DNA from 2 places in the Saccharopolyspora griseoalba genome. Region 2 is predicted to be linked to the other one. Evidence: riboswitches for the same ligand, from Rfam matches in the RefSeq annotation. Region 2 holds a riboswitch; the other holds the start of a gene.

Region 1 (7,003 bases), on a different contig from region 2:
TGTCAAAGCCGCGAGCCCCGACGCAAACCGGTCCCCACCTGGCGTGTCGGGCACGCCAGGTGGGGACCGCAGCGCGATCCGAGGTGCGGCCGAGGCACGAGCCGACCCGAGCTCAACGCGCGAACCGGCGAGCAGCACGAGCCCGGAGCAGCTGCTCAGCCCTGGTAGGCGTCCAGCGGCGGGCAGGAGCAGACCAGGTTGCGGTCCCCCCGCGCGCCGTCGATGCGCCGCACCGGCGGGAACACCTTCGCCGAGTCGTAGCCCATCGGGTAGGCGGCCTCCTCGCGGGAGTAGGCGTGGTTCCACTCCTGGGCCAGGCAGGCGGCGTTGTGCGGAGCGCCCACCAGCGGGTTGTCCTCGGCGGGCCACTGCCCGGCCACGACCTTGTCCACCTCCGCGCGGATGGCGATCATCGCCTCGCAGAAGCGGTCCAGCTCGGCCAGGTTCTCGCTCTCGGTGGGCTCGACCATCAGCGTGCCCGCGACCGGGAAGGACATCGTCGGCGCGTGGATGCCGTAGTCCGACAGCCGCTTGGCGATGTCGTCGACGCTGATGCCGCTCTCCTTGCTCACCTGCCGCAGGTCGAGGATGCACTCGTGGGCCACGAAGCCGCCCTCGCCGGTGTAGAGCACCGGGAAGTAGGCGCCCAGCCGCTTGGCCACGTAGTTGGCGGCGGCCACCGCGGTCAGCGTCGCGCGGCGCAGCCCGTCGGCCCCCATCATCCGCACGTAGGACCAGGAGATCGGCAGGATCGAGGCGCTGCCCCACGGGGCCGCGCTGATCGGGCCGACGCCGGTGTCCGGACCGGCCGCGGGCTGCAGCGGGTGGTTGGGCAGGAACGGCGCCAGGTGGCCGCGCACGCCGATCGGGCCGACCCCGGGCCCACCGCCGCCGTGCGGGATGCAGAAGGTCTTGTGCAGGTTCAGGTGCGAGACGTCGGACCCGAACTTGCCCATCCGAGCCAGCCCGATCAGCGCGTTGAGGTTCGCGCCGTCGACGTAGACCTGCCCGCCCGCGTCGTGCACCAGGCCGCAGACCTCGCGCACGGTGTCCTCGTAGACGCCGTGCGTCGACGGGTAGGTGATCATGATCGCCGCGAGGTCCTCGGCGTGCTTGTCGGTGAGCTCGCGCAGGTGCTCCATCTCGATGTTGCCCTGCTCGTCGCAGCGCACCACGACCACCCGCATGCCGGCCATCACGGCGCTGGCGGCGTTGGTGCCGTGCGCCGAGGCCGGGATCAGGCACACGTCGCGACCGGAGTCGCCACGGCTGCGGTGGTAGGCGCGGATCGCCAGCAGACCGGCGAACTCGCCCTGGCTGCCCGCGTTGGGCTGCAGGCTCACCGCGTCGTAGCCGGTCACCTCGGCCAGCCACTGCTCCAGGTCCGAGACCACCTGCAGCAGGCCCTCGGCGTCCTGGGCGGGCGCGAACGGGTGCAGCGAGGAGAACTCCGGCCAGGTGATCGGCTCCATCTCCGCGGTCGCGTTGAGCTTCATGGTGCACGAGCCCAGCGGGATCATGCTGCGGTCCAGCGCGATGTCCTTGTCCGACAGCGCGCGCAGGTAGCGCAGCAGCGAGGTCTCCGAGCGGTGGGTGTGGAACACCGGGTGGGTCATGTACTCGGAGGTGCGCGTCAGCGCGGCGGGCAGCGCGTCCGGGGTCTCGGCGTCCACCGAGTCGGCGTCGCCGTCCTGGATGCCGAAGGCCCGCCACACCCCGGCCAGGTGCGCGCGGGTGGTGGTCTCGTCGCAGCTGATCCCGACGTGGTCGGCGTCGACGCGGCGCAGGTTGATGCCCTCGCGCCGGGCCGCGGCCAGCACCGCGTCGGCCTTGCCGGGGACCTTGGCCTGGACCGTGTCGAAGAACTCGTCGTTGACGACCTCGACCCCGCCGCGGCGCAGCTGCCCGGCCAGCACCGCGGCCATCCGGTGCGCGCGGGTCGCGATCGCGCGCAAGCCCTCGGGACCGTGGTAGACGGCGTACATCGAGGCGACCACGGCCAGCAGCACCTGCGCGGTGCAGATGTTGCTGGTGGCCTTCTCGCGGCGGATGTGCTGCTCGCGGGTCTGCAGCGCCAGGCGGTAGGCCTGGTTGCCGTCGGCGTCCACGCTCACCCCGACCAGCCGACCGGGCAGCTGCCGCTCCATGCCCTTGGCCACGGCCATGAACCCGGCGTGCGGACCGCCGAAGCCCATCGGCACGCCGAAGCGCTGCGTGGAGCCCACCACGACGTCCGCGCCGATCTCGCCCGGCGAGCGCAGCAGCGTCAGGGCCAGCAGGTCGGCGGCCACGACGGCCTTGGCCCCGCGCTCGTGGATATGCGCGATCAGCTCGGCCTGGTCGCGCACCGCGCCCGAAGCGCCGGGGTAGGACAGCAGCGCGCCGAAGAACTCGCCCTCCGGCAGCTCACCGCCCGAGAGGTCGGCCACGACCACCTCGATGCCCAGCGGCTCGGCGCGGGTCTCGATGACCGCGATGGTCTGCGGCAGGGTGTCGGCGTCGACCAGGAAGCGCGGAGACTTGTTCTTGCCCGCGCGGCGCACGAGGGTCATGCCCTCGGCCGCGGCGGTGGCCTCGTCCAGCATCGAGGCGTTGGCCACCGGCACGCCCGCCAGGTCGGCGACCATGGTCTGGAAGTTCAGCAGGGCCTCCAAGCGGCCCTGCGAGATCTCCGGCTGGTACGGGGTGTAGGCGGTGTACCAGGCCGGGTTCTCCAGCACGTTGCGCAGGATCACCGGCGGGGTGGTGGTGCCGTAGTAGCCCAGCCCGATCATCTCGGTGTGCGGGTCGCAGCGACCGGCCAGCTCGCGCAGCTCGGCCAGCGACTCGGTCTCGGTGGCCGGATCCGGCAGCGCCAGCCGCAGGTCGCCCTCGCGGATGGACTCCGGGACGGCCTTCTGGCCCAACTCCTCCAGCGAGCCGACGCCGATGACGTCGAGCATGCGGGCGAGCTCGGCGGGCATCGGCCCGACGTGGCGGTCGGCGAACGGCCGTCCGTGCTCCAGCGCGGCCAGTGGGATGCGATCGTGCTTACCGTCGGTCATCGCCAAAACCTCAATCATCACGGCGAACAAAGGGCGGCAGCCGGGGCTGCTCTCCCCCTCTGTCACTGTCCGCGAAGCGAACGCCTGAGAGCTTCACCCGCTCGCAGCGGGCTTGCACCGTCGGCGGAGCGCACCATCGGTCCGGCGCACCCTCTTTCCAGAGGTATCTCGCCCGCGCGGTCCAGGTGGCCTGAGAGGTTGTCGGGGAGTTTTGCTCCTTCGGCGCCTGCTCCGGCGAAGCCGGTCCAGGACTCTCCCGCACGGGGTCGGCGATAGCGGTCAGGCTACCCGATCAACAGCGCCTTGCGGACCCGCGATGTCGCCTGTCGCACAAACAGACGACCGGCTCGGAGCCGTTGAGCTCCGCTGATGCGGTGAACCCGCGGCGACGAGGTTCGGCCGCGACGGGAGCCGTCAGCCCACCTCGGCCCCGGTTCCCGCCACCGCGGCAGCACCTCGAGGCGCCGCCGAGCGGTGCCAGTGCTCCCCGGCGAGGATCAACCGGTCTCGGCCTGGCGCTCGCGGCGGCGTCGTGCGAGCTCGTCGGTGAGCTGGGCTTCGATGTTCTCGCCACCGTCGGCCCGCTCGGCCGGGAACTCGTGGATCGTCCCGCTGATCTCGCGCATCGCGCCGCTGACGGCGATGCCGAACACGCCCTGGCCGCCTTGCAGCAGGTCGACCACCTCCTCCGCGGAGGTGCACTCGTAGACCGTGGTGCCGTCGCTGAACAGCGTCAGCTTCGCCAGGTCCTGAACGCCGCGCTTGCGCAGGTGCTCCACCGCGACTCGGATGTTGTGCAGGGAGACCCCGGTGTCGAGCAGGCGCTTGACCACCTTGAGGACGAGGATGTCCTTGAACGAGTACAACCGCTGCGAACCCGAGCCCGCGGCGCCTCGGATCGACGGGCCGACCAGCTTGGTCCGCGCCCAGTAGTCGAGTTGCCGGTAAGTGATGCCCGCGATCTGGCAGGCCGCCGTGCCGCGGTAGCCCACCAGCTCGTCCGGCAGCGAGGCGTCGGCGAACAGTTCACCCTGCTCCGCAGCACTCGATTCGGCTGCTTCCTCGACCACGCCTGCCTCCCCTCGTCCGGCCTCGCGGCCGACGACGATCACCAGCGCTAGGACCCGTGGAGATCCAGCGCCGCGAACACTGTGCCGATGCCGCCCGAGGCGGCCCACCGGCTGAATCACACCGGGGCGATTCGCGCACTTCGAAGGTAGGCCCGCCCGGCGACCGGGTCAACGCGACGCGCGGGCGCTGCGGGCAACACTTCGACGGGCGAACGAAGACCCCTGGGGCGAGCGCCCCAGGGGTCGAGGTCTGCTTCTCACGTGTCGGCGCCGCGGAAGTCCTCCGGGGAGACAGAGTCGAGGAACTCGCGGAACTTCTCGACCTCGTCCTCCTGCTCGTCCGGAATGATCAGCCCCGCCTCGTCCAGCACCGACTCGTCGGCGTGGATGGGCACACCGATGCGCAGCGCCAACGCCACCGAGTCGCTCGGCCGCGCGGACACCCGCACATCCCCGTCGAACACCAGCTCGGCGAAGAAGGTGCCTTCCTGCAGGTCGGTGATCCGGACCTGCTCCAGGTCCCTGCCCAGCGCACCGATGACGTCCTTGAGCAGGTCGTGGGTCAGCGGTCGCTGGGGCCGCACGCCCTGCTGCTCGAGGGCGATCGCGGTGGCCTCCACCGACCCGATCCAGATCGGCAGGTAGCGCTCGCCCTGCGCCTCGCGCAACAGCAGGATCGGCTGGTTGGCTGGTAGTTCCACTCGCACGCCGACGACGCGCATCTCGCTGCTCATCGTCACATCGCCTCCTCCAGCGCGCCGAAGCGTGACTTCCCCGTCGAGGATCGCGCACCGACGCCTCCGACGCTACCCGCGATACGGCGGACGCGCCCATCCCCGGCGAGCGGTGCGGCCGTCCTCCGCTCAACGCGATCGTTGTTGTCCGGGCTCGCGGCCCGGACCGCCGGCTCAGCTCCTCGTTGAGCGTCACCCGGCACGATACACCGCACGAACTCCCGGTTCGCCCAGTGGAAACCGCTTGTGCCGCCGGAAAATTCCCGGCATTCGGGGCGCGGTCGCGCGCGGGCGCGCAGCTGCTTCACGCGTCAGCGGGGCGACGCCCTGCGGCGCCGCCCCGCTGACGGTAGTCGATTACCCCCTGAGGTCGACCTCAGCGGCCGCCCTGGCCCCCGTCGATCGGCCCGGTCAGGAACACCAGCCGGAACTTGCCGATCTGCACCTCGTCGCCGTTGGCGAGCACCGAGGTGTCCACCGGTTCCCGGTTCACGTAGGTGCCGTTGAGGCTGCCCACGTCGACCACCACGAAGTCGTTGCCCTCCCGGCGGAACTCCGCGTGACGGCGGGACACCGTGACGTCGTCGAGGAAGATGTCGCTGTCCGGGTGCCGTCCGGCGTTGGTGGTCTCCCGGTCCAGGAGGAACCGCGAGCCGGCGTTCGGGCCGCGCTTGACCACCAGCAGGGCCGACCCCGCGGGCAGCGCGTCGACCCCGGATGCGGCGGCGGGCTCCGGCGCCCCGCTCTCGGTGCTCTCCTGCTCCGAGAAGGGCCTGAAGACCGAGGTGGTCTCCGGTGACTGCTCCGGCGGAACGTCGCCGAAGCCGCTGTTTTGGCTCACCTGAGCTCTCCTCTACGCGGATAGATCGTGCCAAGTATGTACCCAACGTACCGTGCCTGGACAGGGCTGGGACGCGCGACTCCCGACATGGTCCCGCGCCAGGCGGCCGCGGGAACGATCATGCCTGGTCGATGACCTTCTGGTACGCCTCGGCGTCGAGCAGACCGGCCCACTGCTCCGGATCGGCCAGCCGGATCTCCACCATCCAGCCGTCTCCCAGCGGGGCCGAGTTGACCAGCTCGGGCTGGTCCTCGAGCGCGTCGTTGCGCGCGGTCACCTCGCCGCCGACCGGGGCGTAGATGTCGGAGACGCTCTTGGTCGACTCCACCTCGCCGAGCGAGTCCCCGGAGGCGACCTGCTGCCCCACGTCCGGGAGCTGCACGAACACCACGTCGCCGAGCTGCTGCTGGGCGTAGTCGGTGATCCCGATGCGCACCACGTCCTCGGCCGTGCGCTGCACCCACTCGTGCTCTTCGGTGTACTTGATCTCCGGGGCCGCCACGAGGTCCCGCCTTCCTGCCGCTGTTGCAACGCGCCGTTGATCGGCTTCGGCGAAAGGTACTGGCCGCGCGCGAGAGCCCGCAAGGCGACGCGCAGGCCGCTGAGACGCCCCTCAGCCACCCGGCAGGCGCGCCCGCGCCCCGAGGACCGGGCGCTCAGCCCGGGGTCGAGGTGCGGGCCTGGCGGACCGCCGCGATGACCTGGCCGAGGTAGAGGACGCCCGCCCACACGTAGAGGGCGCCGCCCCAGCAGGTGAAGGCGTAGGCGATCGGGCGGACCACGTCGGCGCCGGTGAAGTCCTCCTGCACCAGCAGCAACAGCGGGAACGCGTACATCAGGCAGAACGTGGCGGCCTTGCCCAGGTAGTGCACGTCCGGCGGCTCGTAGCCGTGCCAGCGCAGCACCGGCAGGCACAGCGTGAGCACCACGTCCCGGCCGACCAGGGCGGCGGCCGCCCACCACGGGATGACGTCGCGGAGCACGAAGGCCACCAGGGTGGCCACGATGTAGAGCCGGTCGGCTGCGGGATCGAGGAGCTCGCCGATGCGGCTATACTGGTTGAGCCAGCGGGCGAGCTTGCCGTCCAGCCAGTCGGTGGCCCCGGAGACCACCAGCACCAGCAGGGCGAGCAGGTCGGACTGCGGACCGAGCAGCAGCCACAGGAACAGCGGCACGCCGGCCAGCCGGACCACGCTGAGCAGGTTCGGCAGCGTCCACAGCGGATCGGCCCAGACCCCGCGGGCGACCTCGCGGATCCGGTCCATACCGGGGTCCGGGTGGCCCTCGCTCACGCCGCCCGTCCCGCTCGTGGCG
Region 2 (7,003 bases):
CGCGGGAGCGCTGGCGCCCGCCGCAACCGCCGCGGACCAGCAGCGAGCGCACCTGGGCGTGGTGAACCTGACGATCAGCGGTCACGACGCCAAGGACCTCCGCACGGCAATGCTCTCCTGCGGCCCGGATGCGGGCACTCACCCCGACCCCGGCGCGGCCTGCGAGGCGATCACCGACGTCGAGGGGGATTTCCACGCGATCGACGGGGGCAACGGCTTGTGCCCGCTCATCTACGACCCCGTGACGGTGCGCGCAACCGGCGTCTACGACGGGAGGGCCGTCGACTACGTCGACACCTTCTCCAACGCCTGCATCGCAGCCAGCAGGACCGCTGGCGTGTTCGCCTTCTGAATCCTCCGATCACGCGCCGCCCCACCCCTGGGACGCATCGTGACCGGCCAAGACGTCCACCGAGCTGCCGATCGCCACCGGTTACTGTTGAGCCATGGCAACCGATGGCGACCACGGCTCCGAGCGCTGGCCGCGACGGGTCTACGGCGAGGGCGACGAACCCGACCCCAGGTTCACCCTCGCCAACGAGCGCACCTTCCTCGCGTGGATCCGCACCGCGCTGGCGTTGATGGCCGGAGGCGTCGGCATCGAGGCGCTCAACGCCGTCACCGATCAGCCCAGCGCCGTGCGCACCGTGCTCGCCGTCAGCCTCCTCCTCGCTGGCGTGCTCTGCAGCGCAACGGCTTTCACCCGCTGGATGACGGCCGAACGCGCGCTGCGGCGAAGCCGCCCGCTGCCGGCGCCGAAGCTCGCTCCCGTCCTCGGCTACGGGCTGGCGGTCGTGGGTGTGATCGCCTGCGTCCTGCTCTTCGTCACCTGGGTCTAGCCGATGGCCAAACACCCGTGGGACCCGGGACTGCAGGTCGAACGCACCACCCTGGCCTGGCTGCGAACGGTCCTCGCCTTCACCGCGAGCTTGCTCGTGCTGCTGCGCCTGATCGCCCACCACAGCGTGGTGGCCGCGGTGGCCTGCACGCTGATCACACTTCCCGCCAGCGGGATCGTCGGCTGGATGATCTGGCGCAGGCACCGCTTCAGCGAACGCCGGCTGCACGCGAGCGCGCCGCTGCCGGGCGCGGCGTTGCCCGCCGCGACAGCGGCGCTGGCGATGCTGGCCGGCGCGACCGGCATCGTCTACGTGCTGTTCTGAGCCCGCGCTGACAGGAAGGTTCCCTTCCTCAGCTCAGCCGAGCGTCAGCACTCCACGACGTTGACGGCCAGTCCGCCGCGGGCGGTCTCCTTGTACTTGACCTTCATGTCCCGCCCCGTCTCGCGCATGGTCTTGATGACCTTGTCCAGCGACACGTAGTGCGTCCCGTTGCCGCGCAGCGCCATGCGGGCGGCCGTGATCGCCTTGACCGAGGCGACCGCGTTGCGCTCGATGCACGGGATCTGCACCAATCCGCCGATCGGATCGCAGGTGAGCCCGAGGTTGTGCTCCATCGCGATCTCGGCGGCGTTCTCCACCTGGCTCGGTGTGCCGCCCAGCACCTCGGCGAGGCCTGCGGCGGCCATCGAGCACGCCGAACCGACCTCGCCCTGGCAACCGACCTCCGCGCCGGAGATCGACGCGTTCTCCTTGAACAGCGCGCCCACCGCACCGGCCGCGAGCAGGAAGCGCACGACCGCGTCCTCGTCGGCGCCCGGCACGAACCGCGTGCAGTAGTGCAGCACCGCGGGCACGATGCCGGCCGCGCCGTTGGTGGGCGCGGTGACGACACGACCGCCGGAGGCGTTCTCCTCGTTGACCGCGAGCGCGAACAAGGTGACCCACTCCATGGGGTCGTCCTGCTCGGTCAGGGCCGCGAACAGCTCGGCCGCGCGCCTGCGCACGCGTAGTCCGCCGGGAAGATCGCCGGTGTTGCGGCACCCGTTGTCCACGCATTCGCGCATCACCCGCCAGATCTCCAGCAGACCGTCCCGCACGTCGCGCTCGTCCCGCCGGGACAGCTCGTTGGCCAGCATGACGCCGCTGATCGGCCGCCCCGATTCCTCGGTGCGCCGCAGCAGCTCAGCACCGGTGTGGAACGGCAGGGGAACTTCCGTGCGGTCGGGCTGGACCCGGTCGGAACCGGAGGCGTCCTCGTCCACGACGAATCCGCCGCCCACCGAGTAGTAAGTCGCCGAATCCAGCTCGGTCCCCGCGGAGTCGAAGGCGGTGAAGCGCAGGCCGTTCGGATGCACCGGAAGCGACCGGCGCCGGTGCAGGACGAGGTCCTGCGAGGTCGAGAAGGACACCTCTCGCGCACCGGCCAACCTCAGTCGGCCGGTGCGCTCGACCTCTTCGGCTCGCTGCGCTCCGGCCACCGGATCCACGGTCTCGGGGTCGTGCCCCGCCAGGCCGAGCAGCACCGCGTTGGGGCTGCCGTGCCCGTGGCCGGTAGCGCCGAGCGAACCGAACAACTCCGCTTTGACCCTGTCGACCTGCTCGAGCAGCCGGTTCTCGCGCAGCCTGCACCCGAACCGCTGCGCTGCGCGCATCGGGCCCACGGTGTGCGAGCTGGACGGTCCGATGCCGATCGAGAACAGGTCGAAGACGCTGATCGCCATTGATCTCGCCTCGTCCCGGGCTTTGGCTGGCGCCTACTCGTTGATGAATTCCGAGTACTGCTGGGCCGTGAGGGTCGCACCCGTGGCGGTCACGCGCACATCGAGCAACCAGCCCTTGTCGTAGGGGTCGGAGTTGACCACGGCCGGGTCGTCCACCACGGCCTCGTTGATGGCCACGACCTCGCCGGTGACGGGCGCGAACAGGTCGCTGACCGACTTGGTCGACTCGAGCTCACCGCAGGCCTGGCCGGCCTCGATCTGCTCGCCGACGTCGGGCAGCTGCACGAACACGATGTCGCCGAGCGCGTCGGCGGCGTGCTGGGTGATGCCCACGCGAGACACCTCGCCGCGGTCCTCGATCCACTCGTGCTCTTCGGTGTAGGACAGGTTGGTGGGCAGCGTCGACATAGCGGGAGGCTCCATGGCGTTGCGGGGGCGCGGTGGTGCGCCCCGGGGTTTCCGACTGGGCCTCCCCCTCTGTTGCGGAACCTGAGAGCTTCACCGCGGCCGTTGGGCGCGACTTGCACCGTGGGTGGCGCGTCGACGTTGACGAGCGCTTTCCAGAGTTGCCTCGCCCGCACGGTCATGGCTGCCTGAGAGTTTGCTGGGGAGATTTGCTCCTTCGGCGCCCTGCTCGAGGCAGGGGCTCTCCCGCACGGGGTCGCTGGCCGATATGCGATTGTCGATGTGCTCAGCAACGATAAACGTGCCAGTGCAGCTGTCAATGACCTGCCTAACAGTGCCCGGCAAAGGCACAGGTCGTCAGGAGGACCGGTGATGCTCGACGTCGGGGCGCTGGTCGAGCGGGTCGGACCGACCCTGCTGCGAACGGTGATCACCGGCGAACCCTCCGTCTGCGTCGGCGACGTGGTCATCGCCGAGCCGGGCGAGCCGGCCTCGGCCGCCGAAGGCGATCTGGTGCTCGGGATCGCGGTTGGCGACCGGCCGAGCGCGGTGGAGCTGGTGCGCCGCTGCGGCGAGCTGGGTGCCGCTGCGGTGCTGCTCAAGGCGCCCGTCGGAACCGACGAGCAGGTCGCCGAGGCCGCCCGTGATTCGGGGATCGGCCTGGTGGAGGTGCGGGCGGGAACTGCGTGGGCACAACTCGTGTGGTTGATCCGGGCGGCGATGGCGGGAACCGGCGTCGGCCAAGCGTCCGAGAGCACGGCCGATCCGGGGGTGGCCGATCTGTTCCGGCTGGCCGATGCGGTGGCCGATGTCGTCGACGCGCCGGTGACCATCGAGGACGCGCATTCCCAGGTGTTGGCTCATTCGGCGCGCCAAGACCTGACCGATCCGGCGCGCATCTCGACGATCATGGGTCGTCGCCAGCCCGACGACGTGTTGGCGAAGTTCCGCTCCCGCGGCACGTTCCGGCAGCTCACCAAGGGCAGTTCGGCGATCTTCGTGCCAGCTCAGCAGGACGGCACGCTGCCGAGGCTGGTGGTGCCCATCCGGATGGGCGGCGAGCTGCTGGGGTCGATGTGGGCGGTGGTGCCCGGGCCGGTCTCCGAGGAACGGGCCTCGGCCTTCGCCGACACCGCACCGCTGGTGGCCTTGCAGTTGCTGCGGTGGCGCGCGGTGGCCGACGTGCAGCGGCGGCGGTCCGCCGAGCAGGTGCGGCTGCTGCTCGACGGCGGCGAGGGCTGGCGGGCGGCGGCCAACGAGCTGGCCGTGCCCAACGAGGCGCACCGGGTCATCGCCATCGAGATCCCCGAGTCCGACGATTCCGCCGAGGGACACCGGCTGGCGCTGTGGGAGTGGATCACCCGCGGCGTAGGGCGGCGGCCGCTGGTCACCGAGGCCGGCGCGGTGCTGTACGCGATCGTTCCCGACCGAGCGCGCGGCGGCGGCTGGCCGGAGCTGCGCGAGGCGCTCGTGTCGCACGAGGCCTCCCCGCCGCCGTTGATCGCCGTGGGCACCGCCGTGGCGGTCGCCGACGTGCCGCGGTCGCGGGCGCAGGCCGACGAGCTGATCGCGCTGCTGCGCGCGGGACATATGCAGCAGCGCGTGGCGGTGTACGAGGACGTGTGGCACCTGCTGATCCTCAGCCGGATGGCGGGGGCCTCCACGGACGCGGGCGTGGGCTCCCTGGGACCGCTCCCGGTGTTGCGGGAGCACGACCGCGCTCAGGGGACGGAGTACCTGCCGACCTTGCACGCGTGGCTGCGGCATCCCGGCGACCCGCGACGCGCGAGCCGGGAACTTCGCGTCCACCCGAACACCTTCCGGTACCGGATGAAGCGGATCGGGCAGCTGGTCGAGGTCGATCTCGACGATCCGGACGTCCGTTCGGCGCTGCTGGTGCAGCTGCTGGCCGAGCGGTGGGCGCAGCACGGCTGAGCAGGGGAACCTTCCTGCCACTCGGCTGCCGAGGCGCCCGGTGACCGCGGGCGGCGGTTGTGCCGGTAGCACAAACGCCCCCGATCAATCTCATTGCGCGGGAATGATGCGCCGGGCCCCGGCTGGACCGATCGTTGTCCGTAACGGCAACGAAAGGACTCCACGGTGAAGATCGCAGTGCCTCGCGAAATCAAGAACAACGAGTACCGGGTCGCGATCACGCCGGCTGGTGTGCACGAGCTCACCGACCGCGGTCACGACGTCTTCGTCGAAGCCGGCGCGGGGGCCGGTTCGTCGATCCCCGACGAGGACTACTTGGCGGCTGGGGCCAAGGTGCTGCCCGCCGCCGACGAGGTGTGGGCAGAGGGCGAGCTGGTGCTCAAGGTCAAGGAGCCCATCGCCGAGGAGTACCCGCGCATGCGGCGCGACCAGGTGCTGTTCACCTACCTGCACTTGGCGGCCTCGGCGGAGCTCACCGACGCCATGCTGGACTCGGGCGTCACGGGCATCGCCTACGAGACGGTGCAGACCGCCGATGGCGGGCTTCCGCTGCTGGCTCCGATGAGCGAGGTCGCCGGGCGGCTCGCGCCGCTGGTGGGCGCGCACTCGATGATGCGGCCCAGCGGCGGTCGCGGCGTGCTGCCGGGCGGCGTGCCCGGTGTGCACCCGGCTCGGGTGGTGGTGATCGGCGGCGGCGTGGCCGGCCTGAACGCCGCGCGCGTAGCGCTGGGCATGGGCTCCGACGTCGAGCTGCTGGACACCAACGTCGACAAGCTGCGCGAGATCGACCGCGACTTCCACGGCCAGATCCGCACGGTGGCCTCCAACCGCTATGCCGTGGAGCAGTCCGTCCGGGCTGCCGACCTAGTCATCGGCGCGGTGCTGATCCCCGGGGCGAAGGCGCCGAAGCTGGTGTCCAATCACCTGGTCTCGGAGATGAAGCCGGGCAGCGTGCTCGTCGACATCGCCATCGACCAGGGCGGCTGCTTCGCCGACTCGCGGCCGACCACGCACGACGAGCCCACCTACCGGGTGCACGATTCGGTGTTCTACTGCGTGGCGAACATGCCGGGCGCGGTGCCCAACACCTCCACGCACGCGCTGACGAACGTGACGCTCCCCTACGTCCTGCGCATCGCCGAGTCCGGCTGGCAGCAGGCGTGCAAGGCGGACGCGGCGCTCGCCGGTGGCGTCAACACCCACGACGGTGTGCTGGTCAATCGGCCGGTGGCCGAGGCGCACGGACGCAGCAGCGTCGAGTTGAGCTCGGTGCTCGGCTGATCGTCACACCGGGATGAGGAGGGGAACCTTCACCGCACAAGCGGCAGGAAGGTTCCCCTTCTCATCTCGCGGCAGCGATTGCGGGCAGGATCCGTGAATTCCTGTCCCGAAGCGGAGCGGAAGTCGCCGATTTTCCACATTGCGCGTTTCCGTTGAATAGAAGAAGGCACGCTGCGAAATGGCCGCGAAGCAAAAGGGGCGGCCCGCTCAACCAGCCTGGGGGTCACCGGGAGCAGGCCGCCACACTCAGTGTAGGACACGATCGCGGGTTTGCCGACGACGTGAGCCAGCGCTTCGGCGCCAAATTACAGCGGAATCGATAACCACTCGATGGGGTGAGTCTGACCGGGTGCCCGTGCAGGCGTAAACACCCAGTGCCGATGTCACCCGTTGGAGTAGCTCGGGTGATCGCCGCACCCGGACTTCTCCACCGGCGAAAACGCCGGTTGCGAAACGTTCGCCTACGGGTGGGAGAAAGCGTGACGGACACAGCACTGCGCAAGGCTGTTCTCGATCGACTCGACAGGCTGGATCGATTGATGGGCGAGGAGGAGGACGCCGATTCGCTGTTATCGATCGCCCGTTCCGAGCTGCACCGGCTGTCGGCCGGACTGCTCGTGGTGCTCGCCGAACACCAGCCCGACGAAGACGGGCACTGCCCCACGTGCGCGGGGACGACCTGCGCGAACCCGTGGCCGTGCGCGGTGTGGGAGACCGCGCACCGCCAGCTGATCGCTCACCAGACCGGCGAGAACCGCTCGCGAGGTGACACCGACACCACCGAGCGGAGCGGAAAGCACCTCAACGAGGTCTCCGACG

What was found. Region 2 has a riboswitch for glycine ahead of gcvH (glycine cleavage system protein GcvH). Riboswitches for the same ligand answer to the same signal wherever they lie in the genome.
Region 1: linked by a shared signal. The riboswitch ahead of gcvP (aminomethyl-transferring glycine dehydrogenase) and the one ahead of gcvH (glycine cleavage system protein GcvH) in region 2 are both predicted to bind glycine.

The regions. Positions count from the first base shown of each region.
Region 1 is NZ_JBHTCJ010000001.1:388,172-395,174, reverse strand. It holds gene gcvP (aminomethyl-transferring glycine dehydrogenase) at 156-3,044, opposite strand; glycine riboswitch at 3,212-3,313, opposite strand; gene ACFQRI_RS01760 (MerR family transcriptional regulator) at 3,542-4,114, opposite strand; gene ACFQRI_RS01755 (bifunctional nuclease family protein) at 4,372-4,848, opposite strand; gene garA (glycogen accumulation regulator GarA) at 5,225-5,689, opposite strand; gene gcvH (glycine cleavage system protein GcvH) at 5,808-6,191, opposite strand; gene ACFQRI_RS01740 (CDP-alcohol phosphatidyltransferase family protein) at 6,346-7,003, opposite strand, start outside.
Region 2 is NZ_JBHTCJ010000002.1:470,607-477,609, forward strand. It holds gene ACFQRI_RS06335 (SSI family serine proteinase inhibitor) at 1-352, shown strand, start outside; gene ACFQRI_RS06340 (YidH family protein) at 447-839, shown strand; gene ACFQRI_RS06345 (DUF202 domain-containing protein) at 843-1,163, shown strand; gene ACFQRI_RS06350 (L-serine ammonia-lyase) at 1,208-2,563, opposite strand; gene gcvH (glycine cleavage system protein GcvH) at 2,597-2,971, opposite strand; glycine riboswitch at 3,031-3,133, opposite strand; glycine riboswitch at 3,134-3,227, opposite strand; gene ACFQRI_RS06360 (PucR family transcriptional regulator) at 3,341-4,903, shown strand; gene ald (alanine dehydrogenase) at 5,069-6,184, shown strand; gene ACFQRI_RS06370 (hypothetical protein) at 6,664-7,003, shown strand, end outside.